3 regions of the Yersinia sp. 2541 StPb PI genome follow, and region 3 is predicted to be linked to each of the others. Evidence: predicted binding sites of a transcription regulator. Region 3 holds the regulator's gene; each other region holds the start of a gene.

Region 1 (4,294 bases), 1.5 Mb from region 3:
GCTTAACCCGGTTCCTCACGTTTGGTCGGTACATATCCGCGACCGTGATTGCCCGTTGTGCTTTACCAACGGCAAAGGTGCCAGCAAGAAAGCGGCACTAGCTTCGGCTTTAGGTGAATATTTCGAACGCTTATCCACCAACTATTTCTTCGCTGACTTCTATCTGGGCAAAGCCATTGCCGAAGGTGATTTCGTTCATTATCCCAACGAGAAGTGGTTCCCGATCCCAGCAGATAACTTGCTGCCAGAAGGCATTCTCGATGAGCGCCTGCTGGCGTTTTACGATCCAGAGCAGGAATTGGTCGCCAGTGACCTGGTGGATTTGCAATCAGGTAACGCCAAACGCGGGATCTGTTCATTGCCCTTTACCCGCCAGTCAGATTTAGAAACCGTCTATATTCCAATGAATATTATCGGCAATCTGTATGTCTCAAACGGCATGTCTGCGGGCAATACTGCCAATGAAGCTCGGGTACAAGCCCTGTCCGAAGTCTTTGAACGTAAAGTTAAAAACCGTATTATCGCAGAATCTATCAGCTTGCCGGAGATCCCTGCTGCGGTGTTAAACCGCTATCCAGGTGTGGTAGAAGCCATTGCCAAGCTGGAAGAAGAAGGTTTCCCAATTCTCTCTTACGATGCCTCTCTAGGTGGCGCTTATCCGGTTATTTGCGTAGTACTGTTTAACCCGTCAAATGGCACCTGTTTTGCCTCATTCGGTGCACATCCTGACTTTGGTGTCGCGCTGGAACGCACCGTGACTGAGCTATTGCAGGGCCGTAGCCTGAAAGACCTGGACGTCTTTACCGCGCCGACCTTCGATGACGAAGAGGTGGCAGAGCACACCAATCTGGAAACCCACTTTATCGATTCAAGTGGCTTGATCAGTTGGGATATGTTCAAAGACAAGGCCGACTATCCATTTGTGGACTGGAGCTTTAAAGGCAGCACAGAAGAAGAATTCGCTACCCTGATGGCTATCTTCAAGCAAGAAAACGCCGAAGTGTATATCGCTGATTATGAGCATTTAAGTGTCTATGCCTGCCGGATTTTGGTACCAGGCTGGTCTGATATCTATCCTGCCGAAGATTTGCTGATGGCGAACAACACCATGGGTGTGCATCTGCGAGACAGCTTGCTGGCCCTGCCCGGCAGTGACTGGCAACCTGGGGAATATCTGGCGCTCATTCAGCAGTTGGATGATGAAGGGTTGGATGATTTCGCCCGCGTACGTGAATTGCTGGGTATCGCCTCGGGTAAAGATAACGGCTGGTATACCCTGCGTGTCGGTGAGCTGAAATCCATGTTGGCATTGGCTGGCGGTGATTTGGAGCAAGCACTGATTTGGGTTGAATGGACGCAAGATTTTAACTCTTCAGTCTTTACGGCAAAACAAGCGAACTATTACCGTTGCCTGCAAACCCTATTGTTACTGACTCAGGAGCCGGATCGTGAAGCGGCACAATATTACACTGCCTTTGTGAAAATGTATGGTCAGGAGGCGGTAGATGCAGCCTCAGCAGCCTTGGTGGGTGAGGCGCGCTTCAATGGCCTGTTCAGTGTTGATGAGGATCTAAAAGCCTTACCAGCTCATCAGGCACTACTAGGTGCTTATGAGAAGTTGCAAACTGCCAAACGCCGCTATTGGGCTAAAAGCGAGTAAACATTTTCTGCCAGCAAATAGCTAAATGCTAATCAGCAGAAAACGACCCACGGCGTTGTCTTTTGGCAGCGCCGTTTAATTTAGTACTGCAATTAATCCTGACGAAAATAAATACAAATCGCCGCGCTCAACAATTGTTTTTGTCATAAAAAAACGTTATTTTCTGACGCCGTAATAGCACCTTTAGACAAACATTATTTAGCGACCAGATAAAATAGATAAATAGGTGAATGAATAGTTAATTTTTAATGACTGATAATAATAAAAATAACTACAAATACCCCTTTTAGTTAACCTTCTCAACGGCTTTAAAACAGTCCAATCAAAATTATTTGCAAATCTTAAAATATTTTTTTCAATTAATAATCAATAAGTTAATCGCATTACCCCTATGTTTTATGGTGTTTCACAGCTAACTAAACCCGCGCAATATGATCCATATCAATTTTCACGCTATACTGCTTTGCTAGTATCTCGTTGTGCTTTATTAACCCTTAAGAGAGAGTTAGTGTGAAAGCTGACAACCCCTTCGATGCATTATTACCTGCGGCAATGGCTAAAGTAGCCGAAGATGCCGGTGTCTATAAAGCCACCAAGCATCCGCTAAAAACCTTTTATTTAGCGATTACTGCTGGTGTGTTTATTTCAATTGCGTTTGTTTTTTATATTACAGCGACTACCGGTACTGCTGGCGTGCCTTTCGGCTTTGCCAAGTTGGTTGGTGGTATTTGTTTCTCCCTGGGGCTAATGTTAGTGGTGGTGTGTGGGGGTGATCTTTTCACATCGACCGTACTCACAACTGTCGCTAAAGCCAGCGGCCGTATCACATGGCGTCAACTGGCATGTAACTGGGTTAATGTCTATATTGGGAATCTGTTCGGTGCACTATTCTTTGTGTGTCTTATTTGGTTCGCAGGCCAACATACTGTGGCAAATGGTCAATGGGGTCTGAATGTTTTGCAAACAGCCGACCATAAATTGCACCATACTTTTATTGAAGCGGTGTGTTTGGGTATTTTAGCTAACCTGATGGTCTGTCTGGCGGTATGGATGAGTTACTCCGGCCGTACCATAATGGATAAAATGTTCGCGATGATCTTACCGGTGGGGATGTTTGTTGCCAGCGGCTTTGAGCATAGCATCGCAAATATGTTTATGATTCCTATGGGTATTGTGATTAAAAATTTTGCTTCACCTGAATTTTGGCAATCCATAGGATCAACACCTGAGCAATTTGCTCACTTAACCGTAAGTAACTTTATTATTGATAACCTGATCCCAGTCACTATCGGTAACATCATTGGTGGCGGATTATTGGTTGGGTTGACTTATTGGGTAATTTATCTGCGCGGTGACCAGCAACATTAATATGTGGCCGCTACGTCTGGTTTTCGAAGAAATTAACATTAAAAGGTAGATGCATTATGACCGAACTTAATGAAAAATTGGCCAAAGCATGGCAAGGTTTTACCAAGGGTGACTGGCAGAACGGTGTAAACGTTCGTGACTTCATCCAGAAGAACTATACCCCTTATGAAGGCGATGAGTCCTTCCTTGCCGGCCCTACCGATGCGACCGACAAACTGTGGGCGCAGGTTATGGAAGGCATCAAACTGGAAAACCGCACCCATGCGCCAGTTGATTTCGATACCGACGTAGCTGCAACCATCACATCTCATGATGCTGGCTATATTAATAAAGATCTGGAAACCATCGTTGGCTTGCAGACTGAAAAACCATTGAAACGTGCACTGATCCCATTCGGTGGCATTAAAATGGTAGAAGGCTCTTGCAAAGTTTATGGTCGTGAACTTGACCCACAACTGAAAAAAGTCTTCACCGATTACCGTAAAACACACAACCAAGGTGTGTTCGACGTTTATACCAAAGACATCCTGAACTGCCGTAAATCTGGTGTACTGACTGGTTTGCCAGATGCCTATGGCCGTGGCCGTATCATCGGTGACTATCGTCGTGTAGCCGTTTACGGTATCGACTTCCTGATGAAAGACAAACTGGCCCAGTTCAATTCATTGCAAGATGATTTGGAAAACGGTAAAGACCTGGAAATGACTATCCAGTTGCGCGAAGAAATTGCTGAACAGCATCGTGCTCTGGCTCAAATCAAAGAAATGGCGGCCAAATATGGCTGTGATATCTCAGGTCCGGCAACTAACGCCCGTGAAGCAGTACAGTGGACCTACTTCGGCTATTTAGCTGCGGTTAAATCCCAAAACGGTGCGGCAATGTCCTTCGGTCGTGTATCTACCTTCCTTGACGTGTACATCGAACGTGACATGAAAGAAGGTAAGCTGACTGAAATTGAAGCGCAGGAATTGATTGACCATTTGGTTATGAAACTGCGTATGGTTCGCTTCCTGCGTACCCCTGAGTATGATGAACTGTTCTCTGGTGACCCAATCTGGGCAACTGAGTCTCTGGCCGGTATGGGCGTTGATGGCCGTACTCTAGTGACCAAAACCAGCTTCCGCTTCCTGAACACCCTGTACACTATGGGGCCGTCTCCAGAGCCGAACATGACCATTCTGTGGTCTGAAAAGCTGCCACTGAATTTTAAAAAGTATGCTGCTAAAGTCTCCATCGATACTTCATCTGTGCAATATGAAAATGATG
Region 2 (4,294 bases), 2.9 Mb from region 3:
TGGCCTTGTTAACCTTGGTCTTAATACCTGTGCCAATAAAAACAGTCATTTCGGCAGTTCGTGAAGTATTACAAATGACGCCAGACAATCTGGATAATGCCATTGAGAGCTTAATGGATAAGTTAATGGCAAAATATAAATTTATTGATTACTCCCACTATGCCACCCGCATGGGGCGGGGGTTGTTTATCGAGATTCATGTGGTTATTCCACCAGAGATGGAGACGAATGGTGTCAGTTATTTTGACAAATTACGCGATGAAATAGCCAAAGAAATTGGCGAGTCCGGCCCTCATCGGTGGCTAACGATCTCCTTTACCCGCGATGCAAAGTGGTTATAGCATCAACATCAATAGCGGGTATGGCGGCGTGTAAATAAATTAACCAAGGTAATGATTCTTATGAACAAGATGATTATTAAGCGTCAGATAAAACTTAACGCTATTGATACGCCGCCAAGGTTTGATGCTGTTACTAAGGTAGCCATTAATGATGAAACCATCGAATATCGCAAAGCTAAAGTTATTAGTAATATGCGCCGTGCCGCTATCGATTATTTATTGGTGTATGCGGACAAAGAGCATGGGGGTAACTTTGAATATCTGGCGGGGTTTATTCCCCGTTTTGAAGAAGCGGCTATGGTGTTGCATGTGTCAGGTGAGGTCTATTTATTATTAGGTAACGAGAATTTAAAGCTATCTCACCATGCCCGAGTCAGAAATACCGTGATTCATGTCCCCTATTTTTCATTGCCAAATCAACCAATGGACAACAGTAAAACGCTTACTGAATTATTGGCAGCAACCGGGATTCAGCAGGCTAAAAAGATTGGGGTTGCAGGATGGAAACTGTTTACCAGTAAGCTGGACGATAACAGTCAGCTATTTGATATTCCGCATTTTATTTTGGATGCGATTAAAAAGTCTGCTTCACCGGTAGCAACGATTATTAACGCTACCAGTCTATTTATTGGCAGTGATATTGCAGCTAGAGTGACCAATAATGCTAATGAATTGGCGCACTATGAATATGGCGCTAATTTGGCGTCGAATTGTATTCTTAATGCATTGGCGGCGGTTGATATCGGCATAACAGAAAAGCAACTGGGCAGTTATCTGGCAGATGAAGGCCAACCAAACACTGTTGTGATAATTGCTGCGACTGGCGCCAGATTTGAACAGGCAAATTTATATCCCAGTGATAAAGCGGTACAACTCGGCGATAAAATATCGTTGACCACTGGGTTTAAAGGCGGTTTGAGCAGTAGAACCGGCTATGCGGTTCATCATGCAGATGAACTACCGCACGCGGAAAGAGATTATCTTGATAAGGTTGCGCTACCTTATTACACAACAGTCGTCGCTTGGCTGGAAAATATTCGTATTGGTATGCCAGGGAAAGAGATGTACGCATTAGTGGAAACGGTTTTCCCTAAATCACAATACCATTGGTCGCTAAATCCCGGCCATTTAGTTGCTGATGAAGAGTGGTTGTGCTCTCCCATTTATAGCGATTCTGAAGAGATAATTCGCAGTGGGATGATATTCCAAATCGATATCATTCCTTCGGTAAAAGGTTATGCCGGAGTGAGTGCTGAGGAGTGTATTGCACTGGCTGATCAGCATTTACGTAATGCGCTCGCTACACAGTACCCTGATGTTTGGCAAAGAATACAAAAACGGCGTAGTTATCTCAGCGATATCCTGAATATCCATCTCAGCGAAGAGGTGCTACCGATGTCTAACACAGTTGGCTATCTGCGGCCATTCCTGCTGGATAAATACAGCGCATTGCAATGTATTGATGAGTAACAGCACGAATAACCTAGGGTTTAGGGTATTTATTTAAGGGGCTAATAGCCCCTTTTAGTGGCATCAAGCTTTTATTGCCGCAGCCACTTAGCGTCAGATTTAAGCGCTTGCTGAGATTTCGTGCAAAACTGGAGGCGATACTCTTGCCATCTTGTGGCATAATGCGCGCCGAATCACATTTTCTATAATTCTTGAATATCCCTATTCAGTAATCCAATCGAGAGCGAGCTCTGTGCTAAGTACTAACAATATCACCATGCAATTCGGCAGCAAGCCGCTGTTTGAAAACATTTCAGTAAAATTCGGTGGCGGTAATCGCTATGGTCTGATCGGCGCTAATGGCTGTGGTAAATCCACCTTCATGAAAATCCTTGGCGGTGATTTAGTTCCTAGCGGCGGTAACGTATTCCTTGACCCGAATGAGCGTCTGGGTAAGTTACGTCAGGACCAATTCGCCTTTGAAAACAACACAGTGCTGGACACCGTTATTATGGGTCACGGCGAGCTGTGGGAAGTAAAAGAAGAGCGCGACCGCATCTACGCTATGGCTGAAATGAGCGAAGCAGACGGCTATAAAGTGGCTGATCTGGAAGTTGCCTATGGTGAAATGGATGGTTACAGCGCAGAAGCCCGTGCCGGTGAATTATTGCTTGGTGTAGGTATTCCGGTTGAACAACATTATGGCTTGATGAGCGAAATCGCTCCTGGCTTTAAATTGCGTGTATTGCTGGCGCAAGCCCTGTTCTCAGACCCGGAAATTTTGCTCCTCGACGAACCGACCAACAACCTGGATATTGATACTATCCGCTGGTTGGAACAAGTACTGAACGAACGTAGCAGCACCATGATTATTATTTCCCATGACCGTCACTTCCTGAACATGGTGTGTACCCACATGGCGGATCTGGATTATGGCGAACTGCGTGTTTATCCGGGTAACTATGACGAATACATGACGGCGGCGACGCAAGCTCGTGATCGTCTGTTGTCAGATAACGCCAAGAAAAAGGCCCAGATCTCTGAGCTGCAATCTTTCGTTAGCCGCTTTAGTGCCAACGCCTCTAAATCCAAACAGGCGACGTCTCGCGCCCGTCAGATTGATAAAATTCAGCTTGATGAAGTGAAAGCATCTAGCCGCCAGAACCCGTTTATCCGCTTTGATCAGGATAAAAAACTGTTCCGTAATGCGCTGGAAGTTGAACTGTTGACCAAAGGTTTTGATGACGGCCCGCTGTTTAAAAAACTGGATTTGCGCCTGGAAGTGGGTGAAAAAGTGGCTATCCTCGGGCCAAACGGTATCGGTAAATCGACTTTGCTGAAAACCTTGGTAGGGGATTATGAGCCGGATTCTGGCACCGTAAAATGGTCTGAAAACAGTAAGATTGGTTACTATGCACAGGATCATGCCAGCGATTTTGAAATCGATCTGACGGTATTTGACTGGATGAGTCAGTGGAAACAGGAAAAAGACGACGAGCAGGCTGTGCGCAGTGTGCTGGGCCGTTTACTGTTTAGCCAGGACGATATTAAGAAGAAAGTACAGGTCTTGTCTGGTGGTGAGAAAGGGCGGATGTTGTTTGGTAAGCTGATGATGCAGCGCCCTAACATCATGGTAATGGATGAGCCAACCAACCATTTGGATATGGAATCGATTGAAGCGCTGAACATGGCATTAGAAATGTACGAAGGCACGCTAATCTTCGTTTCCCATGACCGTGAGTTCGTTAGTTCTTTGGCGACCCGAGTGATTGAAATGACACCAGGCAAGCTGATCGACTTTACCGGTAACTACGAAGACTATCTGCGTAGCCAGGGTATTCAGTCCTGATTAGTTGATGGTGTGTTGATAAGAGAGCTGATGCATTGCATCAGCTTTTTTTTTGCGCTAAATAGGCGGCTAATCTTTGCCACAGACTTCACAGTGGGCATCTTTGGCTAGCTTCATGGTCCGAAACTCTGCCGTTGCGGCGTCATACATCAATATGCGCCCAGATATCACCTGACCATAATCAGCTAACAGCTTTATGGTTTCCATCGCTTGTAAATTACCAATAATCCCCACCAAGGGCGACATTACCCCGGCTTCAACACAGGTCAGTGCATTGTCACCGAATAACCGACTGAGGCAGCGATAGCAGGGTTGGTTTGGCTGATAAGTGAAAACACTAATTTGCCCCTCCATGCGAATTGCTGCACCTGAAACCAATGGTTTACGTTGTGCATGACACAGTCGATTGAGTTGCTCGCGGCTGGTGACATTATCGGTACAATCCAACACCAACTGATGTTCAGCAATGGTTGCCGCGAGTTGTTGGTCATCTAACTGACCATCAATGGATTTCAGTGCCAAATGAGGGTTCATTTCAGACAGCGTCAGTGCCGCAGAGGCCACTTTTGACATTCCGATACGATTATCGCGATGCAAAACCTGCCGCTGCAGGTTGGAAAGCGAAACCGTATCAAAATCCAGCAGGGTAAGGTGG
Region 3 (4,294 bases):
AACACGGCACTGGCTGTTCACGTAAGTATTTACATACCTATGATGAAGCGGTGCCATACAACCAAATTCCCGGCACGTTTACCCCGTGGGAAGCATTACCACAACCCACCGACGTGCTGTTTTATGAAGGGCTGCATGGCGGCGTGGTGACTGAACATCATGATGTGGCGAAACACGTCGATCTGTTGGTGGGCGTGGTACCTATCGTCAATCTGGAGTGGATTCAGAAATTAGTACGCGATACCGGCGAACGCGGCCATTCGCGTGAAGCGGTGATGGATTCCGTAGTGCGCTCCATGGATGATTATATCAACTACATTACGCCGCAGTTCTCACGCACTCATATCAACTTCCAGCGCGTGCCAACCGTTGACACATCAAATCCGTTTGCTGCCAAAGCGATTCCGTCACTGGATGAAAGCTTTGTGGTTATTCATTTCCGGGGTTTGGATCAAATTGATTTCCCTTACTTACTAGCGATGTTGCAAGGATCATTTATCTCTAATATCAATACATTGGTGGTACCCGGCGGAAAAATGGGGCTGGCAATGGAGCTGATTATGGCGCCGCTAGTGCAGCAGTTGCTGGAAGGGGAGAAAATCGGTTAATCTCCTTCATTCTTGAAGCCGCAGTATAGCAATGGCTGGAGAGAGAGAAAAATAATTTGACTCTATCCCAACCCAAAGTAATTGGAGCTGCAGGTAGGCGGCAAACGAACTCATCCCGATGAGCTTACATAAGTAAGTGATTCGGGTGAGCGAACGCAGCTAACAACCCTGCAGCTTCAAGTACGAAGGGTTTGCTTAGGCGATGTCACGGATCTCAAAACTGTGGGTAATCGTCGCCGCTTTACCCAACATCAGTGAGACGGAGCAATACTTTTCTGCTGACAGCTCAACGGCTCGTTCCACAATTTTGTCGGTCAGACCTTTGCCGCTGACAATAAAATGCAGGTTGATTTGCGTAAATAGACGCGGTGCCTCTTCGCGACGCTGCGAGGTTAATGTCACTTCGCAATCACGCACATCATTGCGGCCTTTTTGTAAAATAGAGACCACATCAATCGCGCTACAACCGCCTGCTGACATTAACAACATTTCCATCGGACTCGGTGCTTTGTCTCCAGCATTACCGTCCATCAACACCTGATGACCTGATGCCGATTCACCCAAAAATGTCAGCCCCTCAACCCACTTTACACGTGCCTGCATAACTCTTGCTCCCGGTTAAATTTTCTGATCCAGACTACCCTTTCATTTACAAACTGGCAATGTAACCCGATGTTCATCATGCTGAAGCGATACAACACAAGACACTGGCTTCATCCTGTGCTACAAACAGAACCGAAAGTGTTGTTTCTAGAATTAAATAGGGTAGCTTCTCAATACTCAGTGGAGGGTTTCTACCCGGTACGTATCTTGGCTATACCTTTCGGCAGTTGAGCAAATTAATATGCTACGAGAAAGTGTATTTTATAAGCACGCCGTACAGGGAACTCTGAGCCCTGTTATGTTAGGCAGCGATAACAACAGAGGATAACAGCGAATGGTTCTCGGCAAGCCACAAACAGACCCGACTCTCGAATGGTTCCTGTCTCATTGCCATATCCACAAATATCCATCGAAGAGTACGCTGATTCACCAAGGTGAAAAGGCCGAAACGCTTTACTACATCGTGAAAGGCTCCGTTGCGGTGCTTATCAAAGATGAGGAAGGTAAAGAGATGATTCTCTCCTATCTTAATCAGGGAGATTTCATCGGCGAACTTGGATTATTTGAAGAAGGCCAAGAACGTAGCGCCTGGGTTAGAGCAAAAACCGCCTGTGAAGTGGCTGAAATTTCTTACAAAAAATTCCGTCAGCTGATTCAGGTCAATCCAGATATTTTAATGCGCCTATCTTCACAGATGGCGAGTCGCTTACAGATTACATCTGAGAAAGTGGGCAACCTTGCTTTCCTTGATGTGACTGGGCGTATTGCACAAACGCTGCTTAATCTGGCAAAACAACCTGATGCCATGACCCACCCAGATGGGATGCAGATTAAAATTACCCGCCAGGAAATTGGTCAGATAGTTGGCTGCTCCCGCGAAACCGTGGGGCGGATACTAAAAATGCTGGAAGATCAAAACCTGATCTCCGCACACGGTAAAACGATTGTCGTCTACGGCACCCGTTAATTCCCCCTAAACTGGTGCCGATACTGTCGGCATCAGTTTTTTAATCTTTTGTGATCAATAAATTTCTGGGGCCTTTATGAAATGGCAACGGCTTATTTATCATCCTGAAGTTAATTACGCACTACGCCAAACATTAGTGCTCTGCCTGCCTGCAGCATTAGGGTTCGCTCTCGGCGAACTTCGGCTGGGCTTGATGTTTTCTCTGATACCCGCCTGTTGCAACATTGCCTCACTGGATACACCACACCAACATTTTTTCCGGCGTCTGCTGGTCGGCGGCGCGCTGTTTACTGTGAGTAGCTTCCTAACCCAGCAACTGCTGCTATGGGGTATTCCGTTGCCTGCTGTCATGCTCAGCCTGGCATTAGTTCTAGGAGTGAGTGGGGCGATTAGCCAATTGAATGGCCATTTGTTACCCGCGGCACTGATTGCTGCTATTTTCAGCCTCAGCATGGTGGGCCGCGCTCCGATCTGGCAAGCCCCGTTGCTGTGTGCCGTAGGGACACTGTGGTATGGGGTGTTTAACGGGTTATGGTTCCGACTCTGCAAGGATCAACCGATTCGCGAACCTTTGAGTCAGCTTTATCGCTTACTAGCCGATTATTGTGACACCAAATACAGCCTGTTTGCTCAGCACCTTGAGCCGGAAAAATCGATACCGCCGCTGCTGGACAGACAACAGGCGATTATGGACAAGATTAATCAGCTTTATCAGCAATTTAATCTGATTCATAACACCACGAAGAAAGAACAGAAACGGTTGTTGGGATTGTTCCAAATGGCTCTCGATTTGCAAGAGCACATTACTGCGGCCCTGATTCAGCCAGAAAAAGCACAAGAGTTAATGGAGCAGACACAGATTGATAGCGTGATACGCCGTAATTGCCAGAAAATCTCAGCTCAAATGCGCAGCATCGCCAACGACATTCTCTATCACCACCATGCTGATGAGCATTTCACTGCCGATGATGGTCTGACAGAACTGGCAAGCATCGCACAGGCACACCCAGACAACCCGGTCGCACAATTCTACTACTACCATATCAGCCACGTGACCCAGCTATTGAGTGACCGGCGACCACTGTATGACCGTGACCTGATGTCCAGCCAACAACCACAACCTTTCTGGCCGGCGTTGATCAGCTATCTGTCGTTCAAATCAGGTGCACTGCGGGAAGCGGCTCGTCTGGGCGTAACACTGGCAGCAGGTAGCTATATCGGTAACTTAATTCATCTACCCAAACCTTATTGGATTTTGCTTACTGTGATGCTGGTAACGCAGAACGGTTATAACGCCACCAAGGTACGAATCCATCACCGTGCACTCGGCACCTTGATTGGGCTGATATTGGCCGCTGGTCTATTGCATCTGCCAATGCCAGAGGGTGCCACCCTTGGCATTATGCTGCTCATTACCCTTGCCGCTTATCTGGTTCAACGTAAAAACTACGGGCTATCTGTTGTTGGCAGAACCATAACCGCAGTCTATATCTTGCAATTATTGACCGGAGAAGGCGCTGACTTCTTGGTTCCGCGATTGCTAGATACCTTAATTGGCTGCGCATTGGCCTTTGCCAGCGCCCTATGGCTGTGGCCTCAGTGGCAGAGCGGTTTACTGCGTAAGAATGCCCATCAGGCGCTAGAGGCATATCAGAAGATTTTGCGCTTGCTGCTGACGCCTGAGCCTGATATCAACCAACTGGCCTATAAACGCATTGAAGTAAATAAGGCCAGTAACACCGTGTTAAGCTCCTTAAATCAGGCGATGCAAGAGCCGGGGTTCAACTCAAAATATTTGGCAGATATGCGATTATGGGCCACTCACAGTGAGTTGATTGTTGGGCATATCAATGAGATGACTATCCTGACGCGGGCTTATCCCTTGGGGAGTTCAGTACCAGGTAAATATCACATTCAGCTCAGCGTCGAACTGGCGGCAGATTATTTACAACTCTGTGAGATAGCCATTCAGCAATGCCAGCAACGGCTGGAGTCAGACAACAGCGAGGGGAATAACGATTTCGTGCAGATGCCGGATGTCACACCGGACACACAAATTTCTGAGTTGGAACGTAATTTACGCCGGGTTTTGTCACACTTAAGCGTGATGCATACG

What was found. Region 3 encodes CRP, which controls carbon source genes, mostly activating them, when cyclic AMP is high. Its sites were predicted from a motif close to ATGTGANNNNNNTCACAT; they were not measured.
Region 1: a site for CRP is predicted at 2,090-2,107, ahead of focA (formate transporter FocA). Genes of this name have one in related genera too.
Region 2: a site for CRP is predicted at 1,973-1,990, ahead of V1953_RS14150 (ABC-F family ATPase). Genes of this name have one in related genera too.

What each region holds. Positions count from the first base shown of each region.
Region 1 covers NZ_JAZGQB010000001.1:1,743,941-1,748,234, reverse strand. The annotation lists gene ycaO (30S ribosomal protein S12 methylthiotransferase accessory factor YcaO) at 1-1,660, shown strand, start outside; gene focA (formate transporter FocA) at 2,171-3,028, shown strand; gene pflB (formate C-acetyltransferase) at 3,085-4,294, shown strand, end outside.
Region 2 covers NZ_JAZGQB010000001.1:3,139,731-3,144,024, reverse strand. The annotation lists gene V1953_RS14160 (cation diffusion facilitator family transporter) at 1-341, shown strand, start outside; gene V1953_RS14155 (M24 family metallopeptidase) at 402-1,811, shown strand; gene V1953_RS14150 (ABC-F family ATPase) at 2,044-3,639, shown strand; gene moeB (molybdopterin-synthase adenylyltransferase MoeB) at 3,709-4,294, opposite strand, start outside.
Region 3 covers NZ_JAZGQB010000001.1:279,115-283,408, reverse strand. The annotation lists gene V1953_RS01105 (phosphoribulokinase) at 1-608, shown strand, start outside; gene V1953_RS01100 (OsmC family protein) at 804-1,211, opposite strand; gene crp (cAMP-activated global transcriptional regulator CRP) at 1,546-2,178, shown strand; gene V1953_RS01090 (YccS/YhfK family putative transporter) at 2,255-4,294, shown strand, end outside.